Linked DNA regions of Actomonas aquatica. The protein of the gene in region 2 interacts with the protein of the main gene of each other region in a pairwise test. Links are inferred from orthologs where the notes say so. Each region holds a gene or a part of one and is shown on either strand. Other genes may lie near its edges. The genes, in order: acpP, K1X11_RS03940 and secA.

What was found.
Region 1: the proteins of K1X11_RS03940 (region 2) and acpP interact in binary tests that used the Escherichia coli proteins (3 or more experiments, as listed by UniProt). The link is inferred for Actomonas aquatica from one-to-one orthologs.
Region 3: the proteins of K1X11_RS03940 (region 2) and secA interact in binary tests that used the Escherichia coli proteins (3 or more experiments, as listed by UniProt). The link is inferred for Actomonas aquatica from one-to-one orthologs.

What each region holds. Positions count from the first base shown.
Region 1 is NZ_CP139781.1:1,570,351-1,574,408, forward strand. What follows is about bases 494-3,482. They hold acpP (acyl carrier protein), read right to left. Parts: upstream 2,126-3,482; coding sequence 1,862-2,125; downstream 494-1,861. Other genes in these bases: K1X11_RS06030 (hypothetical protein), read left to right, coding at 494-542; fabF (beta-ketoacyl-ACP synthase II), read right to left, coding at 509-1,759; fabG (3-oxoacyl-[acyl-carrier-protein] reductase), read right to left, coding at 2,155-2,895; K1X11_RS06050 (proline dehydrogenase family protein), read right to left, coding at 2,980-3,482. Outside these bases: more of K1X11_RS06030, read left to right, coding at 1-493; more of K1X11_RS06050, read right to left, coding at 3,483-4,058. UniProt on the Escherichia coli protein: Carrier of the growing fatty acid chain in fatty acid biosynthesis.
Region 2 is NZ_CP139781.1:1,038,362-1,042,302, reverse strand. The notes cover bases 763-3,634. They hold K1X11_RS03940 (acyl-CoA thioesterase), read right to left. Parts: upstream 2,465-3,634; coding sequence 2,060-2,464; downstream 763-2,059. Other genes in these bases: K1X11_RS03935 (glycosyltransferase family 4 protein), read right to left, coding at 2,491-3,634; queG (tRNA epoxyqueuosine(34) reductase QueG), read left to right, coding at 904-2,070; K1X11_RS03950 (shikimate kinase), read left to right, coding at 763-914. Outside these bases: K1X11_RS03955 (threonine aldolase family protein), read right to left, coding at 1-208; more of K1X11_RS03950, read left to right, coding at 315-762; more of K1X11_RS03935, read right to left, coding at 3,635-3,651; K1X11_RS03930 (ApeI family dehydratase), read left to right, coding at 3,882-3,941.
Region 3 is NZ_CP139781.1:2,402,731-2,407,339, forward strand. What follows is about bases 709-4,248. They hold secA (preprotein translocase subunit SecA), read right to left. Parts: upstream 3,936-4,248; coding sequence 909-3,935; downstream 709-908. Other genes in these bases: K1X11_RS09400 (hypothetical protein), read left to right, coding at 709-845; K1X11_RS09410 (UDP-glucuronic acid decarboxylase family protein), read right to left, coding at 4,115-4,248. In the rest of the region: K1X11_RS09395 (hypothetical protein), read right to left, coding at 1-238; more of K1X11_RS09400, read left to right, coding at 363-708; more of K1X11_RS09410, read right to left, coding at 4,249-4,609. UniProt on the Escherichia coli protein: Required for protein export, interacts with the SecYEG preprotein conducting channel.

The DNA.
Region 1 (4,058 bases), 530 kb from region 2 along the record:
GGCTGATGGCCCGCGCCGCGAGCGCCCTGGGTCTGCTCACGGCGGTCACCACCACGAGCGTGGTCCTACGCGCCGCCTTTCAGCACGGCTTCGCGGAGCTGCACGCGCCGGCGCTTGCCCTGGCCTCATTGCTCGCCGTCGGCGGTCTGGGATTTGCCCTCCTCGCCTGCCGCTTCGCGCGGAGCTTCGTCACTCATTTTGAACTGTGGCCACGCAGCCATCTGGCGGTGGTGCGTGCTGCCGGCTGCTGGCGCGAGCAACTACAGCTCCTCGCTTGGCGTGAGTTCAGCACGGGGCACCTCAAGGCACACGCTCTCGCGCACGATCCCACGCTGCGTTTTTACACCCGCTCGCACGGCGCACTCATCTTCGAGCAAAGCGCCGGCGAAGCCCCCCACGGTTGGGTGGCCCTGCACCGTTTCCTGGAGAAGTGCAGCTTGCCGGAATGCCCGACGTCGCGAGACGAAAGGGAGGAAACCCTCCTCCGCACCCGCGTCGCCCGACCGACTCAGACCTTGCGGAAGACGACGGCGGCGTTCTGACCACCGAAGCCGAGGTTGTTGCTCAGCACCGTATCCACTTTGGCCTCACGCGCCGTGTTGGGCACGTAGTCGAGATCACACTCGGGATCGGGTTCGTGGAGATTGATCGTCGGCGGCAGCGTCTGGTGTTCGATCGCTTTCAAACAGGCGATGCTTTCGATACCGCCGGCGGCGCCCAGCAGGTGACCGGTCATCGATTTGGTCGACGAGACGGCGAGCTTGGTCGCGTGGTCGCCGAAGAGACGCTTGATCGCCATGGTCTCAAACTTGTCGTTGTAGGGCGTCGAGGTGCCGTGGGCGTTGATGTAATCCACGTCGGTGGTCTCGACTCCAGCCCACTTGAGCGCACGGGTCATGGCCATGCCAAGGCCCTTGCCTTCGGGATCGGGCATCGTGATGTGGTGAGCATCAGCCGTGGCCGCGTAACCCGCCACTTCGCCGTAGATCCGGGCACCGCGCGCCTTGGCGTGTTCGAGCGATTCGAGAATCAGCACGCCGGCGCCCTCACCCATCACAAAACCATCGCGGCCCTGAGAGAAGGGACGGCTGGCGGTGAGCGGATCGTCGTTGCGCGTGCTCATGGCCTTCATCGAGCAGAAGCTGGCGTAGGCAAACGGCGTGATCGCCGCTTCTGCGCCGCCTGCGATCATGACCTTGGCGTCACCGCGGCGGATCATGTGCATCGCTTCACCGATGGCGTGGGTCGCCGTGGCACAGGCGGACACCACGCCGAAGTTCGGACCACGCACGCCGTAGCGGATGGCGATGAGACCCGAGCAGATGTTGCCGATGAGGGCAGGAATGGTGAACGGCGAGACCTTGCGCGGACCACCATCGACGAGACGACGGAGCTGTTGCTCGTAGGTGAGCATGCCGCCAATGCCGGAGCCGACCAACACGCCGATCTCGTCGGGGTTCTCAGCGTCAAAATCGAGACCCGAATCCTCCACGGCCTGCTTCGCCGCCACAAAACCGAAGTGGGTGTAGCGGTCGTTGCGCCGCGCTTCCTTGGGATCCATGTGCTCCTCGACATTCCAGTCTCGCACTTCGGCACCAATTTGGCAGGCGAACGGTTCGGGATCGAACAACGCAACGCGGTCAACACCGGGTTTGCCGGCGACCAAGCTGGACCAGAAGGCCACCGGATCGTGGCCCAAACCGTGCACCGCACCGAGACCGGTGACGACCACACGCTGGGAATCGGGAAGGGTATCCATTCAGCGAAGACTTAAGGGAGGAACGATTTTAACAACAAAAAGGGCGCCCCACAGCGGCTCGCTTACGAGACCGGTAGGACGCCCAAAAATGTGACGGAAGACTCAGCTGTTGCCGGCCTTACCCTTGATGTAGTCGACGACCTGACCGACGGTCTGAAGCTTCTCGGCGTCGGACTCGGGAATCTCACCCTGAATCTCTTCCTTGAACTCTTCCTCGAAGGCCATGATCAGCTCGACAGTATCGAGGGAATCGGCACCGAGATCATCCAGGAACGAAGCTTCCGGAGTGATCTGTTCCTCGTTCACGTTGAGTTGGTTAACGATGATTTCCTTAACCCGTTGTTCGATGGTTTTTTGGTCGGACATGTGGAGGGACTACTAAAGGCGCTGAGGCTTCACATCACCATACCGCCGTCAACGGTAAAAACCTGTCCTGTGATGTAGGAGGACTCCTCACTGCACAGGAAGGTCGTGGCGTTGGCGATGTCGGTGGCTTCACCGAAGCGGCGCATGGGAATGAATTCAACGACTCCCTTTTGCACTTCTTCGCTGAGCTCAGCGGTCATATCAGTTTTGATGAAGCCGGGAGCGACGACATTCACGGTCACATTGCGGCGCGCGAATTCCTTCGCGACCGTCTTGCTGAAACCGATCATGCCCGCTTTCGCGGCAGAGTAATTGGCTTGGCCGGCATTCCCCATGATGCCGGAAACAGAAGAGATGTTGACGATGCGACCCCAGCGGTTGCGGCACATCGGCCAGCCGATGGCTTTGGTCCAATGGAAGCAGCTGGTGAGGTTCGTCTGCAGCACGGCGTCCCAGTCCTCTTCGGACATGCGCGCGAGCAATCCATCGCGGGTGATACCGGCGTTGTTCACCAAGATATCGATCTTGCCGAACTCCTTGAGCAACTCTTCGGCAGCGGCCTGCACGGCCGGTCCATCGGACACGTCAACCGCCCGCGCGACGGCTTCACCGCCGGCGGCTTTAATGGCGTCAGCGACCCCCCCGCAGCTGGCGGGATTCTTGGACACACAAATGACTTTAACGCCCTTTGCGGCGAGGGACTCGGCGATGGCCTTGCCGATGCCACGGCCAGCGCCCGTCACCAATGCGGTGCGATCAGTAAACGTCATAGAAGGTGCAAAGTGCGCGAAGCTCTTAACCGGGGGCGAGGACAAAATGCATCGGCTGCGCCCACCGGTTTAACACATGCGCCCTCACTCGTCTGGCGGCGTAAAGCCGCGCCGCAGCACGTTTTCACTCACCAACCGCGGGACGAGGAAGTTCTCCAGATAACCGCGGCCGCCCGCCTTGGTGCCACCACCACTCATGCGGTAACCGCCAAACGGCTGACGTTCGACGATGGCCCCGGTGATCGCGCGATTGAGGTAGATGTTACCCGCTTCGAGCTCAGCCGCGGCCCGACGCAATGCAGAAGGTCGCCGCGAGAACAAACCGGCCGTGAGCGCATAGTCGGTGCCGTTGGCCCACGCGATGGCTTCATCGAGATCACGGGCCCGCAGGATCGCGACAACGGGTCCAAAAACCTCGTCTTGGGCGATGCGATGGTCGGGCCGCACCTCGGTGAACACGGTCGGCCCAATGAACCAACCGTGGGCCGGCGCGGTGCCTTGATAAGCCAGACGCGCCTCCCCTCGCCCGGTATCGATGCAGCCGCGAATCTTGCGCTGCGCCTCCTCGTCGATGACTGGCCCCACCAACGTGCCGGGATCGGTCGGGTCGCCGATTTGCAGGCTGCCGCAGGCCGCGACAAAACGCTCCACAAACGTATCGTAGATGCCGTCGAGCACGATGAGTCGCGACAGGGCCGAACACTTCTGACCGCTGAATCCAAACGCTGAATACAGCGCCCCAGGAATGGCTTCATCCAAGTCGGCGTCGTCGTCGATGATGAGTGCGTTCTTGCCGCCCATTTCACAGACCACCTTCTTGAGCTGCGTCTGGCCCGGCAGCGTGCGCCCGGCGGCTTCCCAAATGGCGGTGCCCACCGCTCGCGAGCCCGTGAAAGCCACGAAGCTGATCTGCGGATGCGCCACCAGATGCGCGCCAATTTCCTCACCTCGCCCGGGGAGGAAGTGCAGCACCTCGGCCGGCACGCCGGCCTCGCGCAGGATGTCGTAGCATACGCCGGCGATGAGTGTGGTTTGCTCCGCCGGTTTCATGATGACCGCATTGCCCCCGACCAGCGGCGCGACGGTGAGACCCGTGAGGATGGCGAGGGGGAAATTCCATGGCGCGATCGCCACCCCGACGCCGCGGGCGGTCCATGTCGTGG
Region 2 (3,941 bases):
TGGCGGCGGTGCCGTTGAAGACGAAGAAGATCTCGGCGTCAGGTTTGTCGAAGACAGTGCGGATGAGGTCGCACGCGCGAGTCGTCCATTCGTCGTCGCCGTAGGACGGTTCGAAGCCGGTGTTGGCGGCTTGGAGGGCAGCCCAGGCTTCTGGGCAAATGCCGGAGGTATTGTCGCTGGCGAAATGATGGAACTCGGAGTCGGACATGACAGTAATGCTATACGGAAGCGGAGACCTTGCGGGCAAAGGCTTGCGAGCGAAAGGCGAAGAATTTTGTGGTTTGGCAAGCACCGGTGTGGTGCCTTCGCTGCGCATGATGCCACCGTCCGATGCCAGCTCCAGTTTCAGTGCGCCCAATTTGTATCTGGTGGGATTTATGGGCACCGGCAAAACGACCATCGGTCGCGCGGTGGCTCAGCGCTTGAAATACCGGCTGTTGGACAGTGACTACGAAATCGAAAAGGCGATGGGGAAAACGATCCCCGAAATCTTCGCGAACCCCGACGAAGGGGAGCCGTTCTTTCGGCAGTTGGAGCGAAATTTCATCGATGAGGGCCATCCGCCGGAAAACTGCGTGGTGGCCTGCGGCGGCGGTCTGGTGGTGCAGCCCGGCATGCTCGATCTGCTGAAGCGCAAGGGCGTGGTCGTGTGCCTGCACGCGTCGCTCGAAACGATTTTAAAGCGCACCTCGGCCAATCGGAATCGGCCGTTGCTCGATGTGGAGGATCCGATGGATCGCATCCGCGCGCTCTACAAGGAGCGGGAGCCGGTCTACAAACGGGCTGGCGCGGTCATCCTGACCGATCACCGGCCGACGAGTGACATCATCTCGCATGTCATGCGGGTGTATCGCCGCGAAGTGCCGGATTGGTTGAAGAAACAGGCCAAGGCGGCCGGGCCCCATGGCGGCTGATCGAGAGGTTCTGCGGGAGCGACTGCACGCACTCGGTTTTGACGTGGTGCGATTCGCCCGCGTGGACGGAGATAGTCCAGGGGCGGATGCGTTTGAGCGATGGTTGGATTCGGGGCATCAGGCCGACATGGCGTGGATGGAACGCTCGCGGGCGAAACGTCGCGACGTCACGCAGGTGCAGGCCGGGGCGACCACGCTGGTGATGTTGGGCGTGAATTACGCGCCGGCGCCGGCGGTGGGGGCCGCGGCGGTGCCGGCTGAGGACGGGGGCGGCACGGGCGTCTGGGCGCGTTACGCGCTGCACGACGATTACCATGACTCGATCAAACCGGGTTTGGTTGCGGCCGGGCAAGTGCTGGAGCAATGGGGCGGCATCAGCGGAGCCGACTACCGGTATTACGTCGATACCGGGCCGGTGCTGGAGCGCAGTTGGGCGGCGCGCGCCGGGGTGGGGTTTACGGGGAAAAACGCCATGCTGATTTCGCGGGAGTTTGGCAATTGGCTGTTCCTGGCGGCCATCGTGGTAGGCGGCGGCATCTTGATCGAACCCGATGCGCCCGTGAGTCGGGCGGCGGCGGATCGACCGGTGGGGACGCTTTGCGGCTCGTGCACGGCGTGTCTTGAGGCGTGTCCGACGCAGGCGCTGGTCGCGCCGGGGGAATTGGATGCGCGGCGCTGCATCTCTTATCACACGATCGAAAACCGCGGCATCATTCCGCGGGCAATGCGGCGCGGGATCGGCGATCGGCTCTATGGTTGCGACATCTGTGCGGAGGTGTGCCCGTGGAATCGGTTTGCGCAGGCCTCGAAATCGCTGCTGCTGAACCGGCGGCCGGAGCTCGCGGCGCTATCGTTGGAAGAAATCCTGACGCTGACGCCGGAGCGTTTCGCCGCCGTCTTCAAAGGCACGGCCGTGAAGCGGCTCAAGCTGCGCGGCCTGTTGCGCAACGCCTGTATCGTCGCGGCGAATACGGGAGCGTTGGCGTGCCGACCGGCGCTCTGGCGCTTGGCGGCCGAGAGTGAGTGGGCGATGGTGCGCGCCCATGCCGTCGCGGCTTTGCGGGAACTCGGCGCGACGCTCGACGAGCTGGCCGCGTTGCGCGGGCGGGAGACCGATGCCGCGGTGCTGGCGGAATTCGGTGAACCTACGCCGTGAAATAGGCGCGCATGGCCGCCATAAAATCGGCCGGCGGGCGGGTGGGTTGGCCCTTGGCGTCGACGAAGGCGTGCGTCGTCTGGGCGGTCGCTAGCAGGTCCTCGCCGCGGCGGATCTCGTAATCGATTTTGATGCGAATGCCGGGGCGGTCGCGGATCACGGCGTGGATTTCCACGTCGTCGTCATAGACCGCGGGGCGGCGGTAGCTCACCGATAGATCGAGCACGGGCAGGCGGTAGCCGGCCTGTTCCAGGTCACGGTAAGGGTAACCGTAATCGCGGAGCAATTGGGTGCGAGCGACCTCCAACCACGGCAGGTAGCTGCCATGGTAAACAATAGCCATCGCGTCGGTCTCGGCATAGCGGACGCGGATCGTAGTGCGGGATTCGAGCATGAAAGGTGGCGACGGCGCAGGACGTGTCAGGAGTCGGCGAGAGCCTCACCGAACAGCACGCGGGCCGAATGCGACCAGTTGTTGCGGCGGGCCCAGTTCCAACCGGCCTGGCCGAGGCGTTCGCGCAGGGCGCGATCGCTGATGAGTTTTTCGAAGGCGGCGGTGAGCTGCGCCGGGTGGTGGGGCGGCACCAGCAGGCCGGTCTCACCATCGGCGACGGCTTCGGCCACGCCGCCGACGGCGTGGGCGACGACGGGCAGGCCGTGGGCGGCGGCCTCGAGGTAGACCAATCCAAAGCCCTCCACGCTGTTGCCAAAGTCGATACTGGTCATGCCGAAGACGTCGGCGCGGTCGTAGATGCGGCTCAGTTCGTTGTCGGGCACATCGCCGAAGAAGCGCACCGGGAAGTCGCACTGGGCGGCGGTGCTGCGAAGGCTCTGCTCGTAGGACTCCTTGGCGGTGGAGCCCACCAGCCAATATTCGATCTGGTCGCGGAAGCGGGGCGCGAGGGCTTGGAGGGCCTGCAGGGTGATGAGCTGACCCTTGCGCGGGTGGAGCCGACCCACGGTGAGGATGACGACCTTGGGATTGGGCGCGGTGGCCGGGTGTTCCACGACAGCGAAGTCGGAACGCAGGGCGCCGGGCGTGAGCAGAATCTTGGAGCGGGCCTCGGGGAAATGGGTGTGCAACAGATCGCGGGTGTAGCCGGAGAGCACGCTGATGCGGTTGGCGTAGCCGATGAGGCGGCGGGCGAGGGGACGGATGAGCGGGTTGCGGTAAAACTTCAGCACCTCGGAGCCATGGAACGTGAGCACGAGGTGTTTGGGCCGGAAGGCATGAAAGCGCTGGAGCAACATCAGCGTGAGCATCGGCCCGGGCTCCGGCAGGTAGACGGTGGCTCGGCGTAACTCACGGCGGCGGCGGATCAATTGCCAGGCCAAGCGAAGCTGACATGTCAGGTCGTGGGTGCCCTTGAGCGGCATGCGCCAAACCCGAAACGGCCACAGGCTGGCGTCGCGCACGGTCGGGGCTTCCTGGGCCCAGACCTCGACATCGAGCCCGAGTCCCACCGATGCCTTGGCCATTTCCTCGGTGAAGGTCGCGATCCCGCCACGCTTCGGGTAAAACTCGTGCGTGATGAGATAGAGCGTCTGAGACGACAGAGGGTTAAAGGCGGGATCGGACATCGGAAACGCGGTCGCTCGAAGCGACGCGCGGAATGAAACAGCGACCGTTTACTGAAAATGGCGTAGTGAATGCAAACGCGGGTTCTGAAATTCTGTCAGCAGCGGAAAGCCGCGTCGGAATACCAACGTTTGAGTAACTTTTTGATCTCGGTCGGTCTGATGGAACGTCACAGCGTGGGTCCAAGAATTACGTTTACATTCAAAATACCGAAACCTAACTACCGAAAATCATGCCTAAAGGAGACCTCGATGGTCAGGAGGGCCACGCGGCCCCGGAGACGGCCCCCAAA
Region 3 (4,609 bases), 1.4 Mb from region 2 along the record:
TGTAGGTGTGCACGGTGGCCCGATAACCGCGCCGGAGGGCGTCGAGGGCGAGCAGCACACCGAGCGTGCCGCCGGTCTCCAGGCGGGGCACGGTGCGGATCAGCTCCGGCAGGGGCACCTCGCGATCAAAATAGCGGTAGATCGCGTGCAGGCAGGTCGGGCCGCAGGTGGTATCGTCGGGTTGCGGGAGGATCTCCAGGGAGAGCAGGTGCCGGGGAGGCGAATCGTGAACGGACATCTAACGGGTCAGGCAGGATTGTCGTCCATAGCATCGGCGAGTCCACTGCCAAGCACGCTGATGAAACCTGTTTGTAATCGGTCGAAGCTGGACCTCACCCGCGTCGCCCAACACGGTTATCGCCATGAATTCGCAGGCATGGCGGGGAATCTTGGCGGCGGGCATCGTAGCATTGACCGGTTGTGAATCCACCCAGTCCCGGTTGAAGGAGCGCGAAGCCACCGCCCGCGGTTGGAGCCCGGTCACGCGGGAGCGGGTCACTCGCGGCGAAATCAAACCCGGAGACGATTACGACATGGTGTATGTCGCCCTGGGCCAACCGGGCGACATCGAGACGATCACCGTGCGAGATGGCGGCGTGCTCACGATTTGGAACTACCCCAAAATCGTCCAACGCCAGATCAGCGAAGAAACGGTGGACTACGAGGAGATCACGGAATTCGACGTGCGCACCGGACAACGGCTGCAATATCGCATCCCCGTGCGCGAGGGGGTTTACGAAACCAGCAAACAGCAAGGCCTGCAGGTGATTTTCCGCGACGGCCTTGTAACCAGTGTGCGTTGGGGCCGGAACGGTCCGCCGGCTGCCGCCAGCGAAGAAAACTAAAAGCAAAAGACCGGACCCGCGCTGGAGTCCGGTCTGCGAAAACGAGCAATGTGGTGGGGTCGCTCAGCGACCGTGGCACTGCTTGAACTTCTTGCCGCTGCCACAGGGGCACGGGTCATTGCGACCGACCTTGGGCATGGCCTGCGCCGGCTGGGGCTTGGGCATGGGCAGCTTGATGTCGCTGGCCGGCTTGCGCGCGGGAGCGGCGCCGGGCATACCGCCCACGCCACCACCGGTGACATGGGAACGGATCTGCGGCGGAGGCGGTGCGGCAGCAGCGGTGGGCGCTTGCGGCGCGTTCTCCGGGCCCTCGGTCTTCGCGCCACGACTGAGGAGCTGCAACATGTTTTCGAAGGCTTGGATGTTGGAGGCGCTGCGGAAGAGGCCGGTGCAAATCTTGAGCCGCACGTTGCCCATGAGTTCCTCGAAGTATTTGAAGGCCTCGCCCTTGTATTCAACGAGCGGATCCTTCTGGCCGTAGGAGCGCAGGCCGATGGCGCGGCGCAGCTCTTCCATTTCGGTGAGGTGCTCCTGCCAGTGGCGGTCGATGGCGTTGATGATCACGTAGCGCTCGAGGGCGCCGAGGGCTTCGGGGATCTCGACGGATTCCTTCACCTCGTAGGACTTTTTGACCTTCTCGAGGACAATGCGCGTCGAGTCCTCGAAGTTGCGGCCCTTGAGGTCCTGCACGTGCAGGCCGATCGGGAAATGGGTATTGAGCCAGCCGATGAGCTGTTCGAGCGACTCCTCGGTCGGGCCGCCCTTCTCGCCCCAACCGGCGGTCTCGAGGCGTTCTTCGACCTCTTCCTGCACCTGCTCGAAGATGATGTCCTTGGGGCGCTCGGCGTGGATGGCGGCATTGCGGATGCCGTAGATGACTTCGCGCTGCTGGTTGAGCACGTCGTCGTATTGGAGGAGGCGTTTGCGGATGGAGAAGTTCTGTTGCTCGACCTTCTTCTGCGCGCTCTCGATGGAGCGGTTGAGCAGGGAGTGCTCGAGCTCTTCGCCTTCGCGCATGGAGCCTTCCATGAGGCGCGAGGCCAGATTGCCCTGGAGGAAGAGGCGCATGAGGTTGTCTTCCAGCGAGAGGAAGAACTTGGTCGTGCCGGGGTCGCCCTGACGCGAACAACGACCGCGCAACTGGCGGTCGATACGACGCGATTCGTGGCGCTCGGTGCCGATCACATAGAGGCCGCCGAGTTCGCGCACCCCTTCGCCGAGCTTAATATCGGTGCCGCGACCGGCCATGTTGGTGGCAATGGTGACGGCGCCGCGATGACCGGCGCGGGTGACGATGTCGGCCTCCTGCTCGTGGAACTTGGCGTTGAGCACGGTGTGCACGATGCCGGCGCGGCGGAGCATGCGGGAAAGCACTTCGGACGACTCGACCGAGACGGTGCCGACGAGGACCGGTTGGCCGCGCTTGTTGGCTTCGGTGATCTCCGCCACCACCGCGTTAAACTTGTCGCGGCGGGTCTTGAAGATGGAGTCGTTCTTATCGATGCGGATGTTGGGCTTGTTGGTCGGGATGACCTGCACGCCCAAGCGGTAGATTTCGCTGAACTCGGTGGCTTCCGTCTCCGCCGTGCCGGTCATACCGGCCAGCTTCTCATACATGCGGAAGTAGTTCTGGATGGTAACGGTGGCGTAGGTGCGGGTCTCGCGCTCGATGTTGACGCCTTCCTTGGCTTCGACGGCTTGGTGGAGACCGTCGGACCAGCGACGGCCCGGCATGACGCGGCCGGTGTTCTCGTCGACGATGTTCACCTTGCCATCTTGGACGACGTATTCGACGTCGCGCTCGTAGAGGCAGAAGGCGCGCAGGAGCTGGGAAATGGCGTGGATCTCTTCGGAAACCTCGGCGTAGGCCTCGTGGGACTTGTTCTTGCGCTCCTCGCGTTGCTCCGGCGTGAGGGAGGTGTCGGCGTCGATGGCGGAGTGCTCGGTGGCAAGGTCGGGCAGGACGAAGGCGTCGGGGTTATCGGGGCGCAGGGTGCGACGACCGATTTCGGTGAGGTCGGCCTGGTGTTGGCGCTCGTCGATGGAGAAGAAGAGCTCTTCTTTGAGGGCGAACATCTCGGTCTTCTGCAGATCGGAGTTCATCTCGGTCTCGATCTTGTCGAGGGCCTTGCGGGCGGCCGGAATCTCGAGGACGCGCAGGAGTTGTTTGTTGCGCGGGCTGCCGAGCTTCACCTGGAGGAGCTTGCGCATGGCCTCGTGGCGGGCGTCGGCATCGGCGCTGTCGTCCTCGATGACCGGCTTGGCTTCGGAGACGAGACGGTTGCAGAGCTTGGCCTGCATGTTGACCAGGCGCTCGACCGTCGGCTTGAGGCGGGTAAAGGGCTGCTCGCGCTCAATCGGCGCCGGACCGGAAATGATGAGCGGGGTGCGGGCTTCGTCGACGAGGATGGAGTCGATTTCGTCCACGATACAGAACCAGTGGTCGCGCTGCACCTGGTCCTCCTTACGCGTGGCCATGCCGTTGTCGCGGAGGTAGTCGAAGCCAAATTCGGAGGCGGTGCCGTAGGTGATGTCGCAACCATACATCTCGCGGCGCACGGCCGGGGCCATTTGTTGCTGGATGCAACCCACGGTGAGCCCGAGGTATTTGTAGAGATGGCCCATCCACTCGGAGTCGCGGCGGGCGAGGTAGTCATTGACGGTGACCAGCTGCGAATTGCGACCGACGAGGGCGTTGAGGTAGAGCGGCAGGGTGGCGACGAGAGTTTTACCTTCACCGGTCGCCATTTCGGCGATCTTGCCTTTGTGCAGGGCGATGCCACCGATGAGCTGCACATCGAAGTGGACCATGTCCCAACGCTGTTCGTGGCCATTGACGACGGCGGTGGTGCCGACGAGACGGCGGGCGGCGTTCTTCACCGTGGCGTAGGCCTCGGGCAGGATGTCGTCGAGGGTTTCGCCGTTTTTGAGGCGCTCGCGAAATTCGGGGGTCTTCGCCTTGAGCTGCTCTTCGCTGAGCGCCTGATACGACTCCTCGATCTCGTTGATCTTGGCGACGAGGGGCTTAACGGACTCGAGGAACTTGCGATAGTGACGACCGGCGAAACGTTTGAACAGAAAGTCGAACATGAGGAACCGGCCAGCGTAGGCCGGGCCACCGCCTTGGCAAATGACAAATCCCGATGTTCCTCAGAGGTAACTTCCGTCAAAAAGACGACGGGCGCGCCCTCGAGTGAGACAGCACCGGGCGACACGATGACACACTTGGGCTCGCGGTGGCGCAGGTTATAGCGCGCCCCGCCTCGGTCTCAGACCTGCGTGCGGAAGTAATCGATGGTGCGTTTAAGGCCTTCCTCGAGCGGCACGGTCGGCGCCCAATCGAGGTGTTTTTTGGCCAAGGTAATGTCGGGCTGGCGCTGCTTCGGGTCATCGGCCGGGAGCGGCTGGTGGATGATCTTGGAGGGGCCGCCCACCAACTTGAGGGTGAGCTCCGCCAGCTCGAGCATGGTGAACTCGCCGGGGTTGCCGATGTTGACCGGGCCGACCGTAGCGTCCTGCGCCATGAGTCGCAGGAAGCCTTCGATGAGGTCGTCGACGTAGCAGAAGGAGCGCGTCTGGGAGCCGTCGCCGTAGACGGTGAGATCCTGCCCCTGCAGCGCTTGCACGATGAAGTTGGAGACGACGCGCCCATCGTTGGGGTGCATGCGCGGGCCGTAGGTGTTGAAGATGCGCACCACGCGAATATCGACGCCGTTCTCCCGGTAATAGTCGAAGAACAGGGTCTCGGCACAACGCTTCCCTTC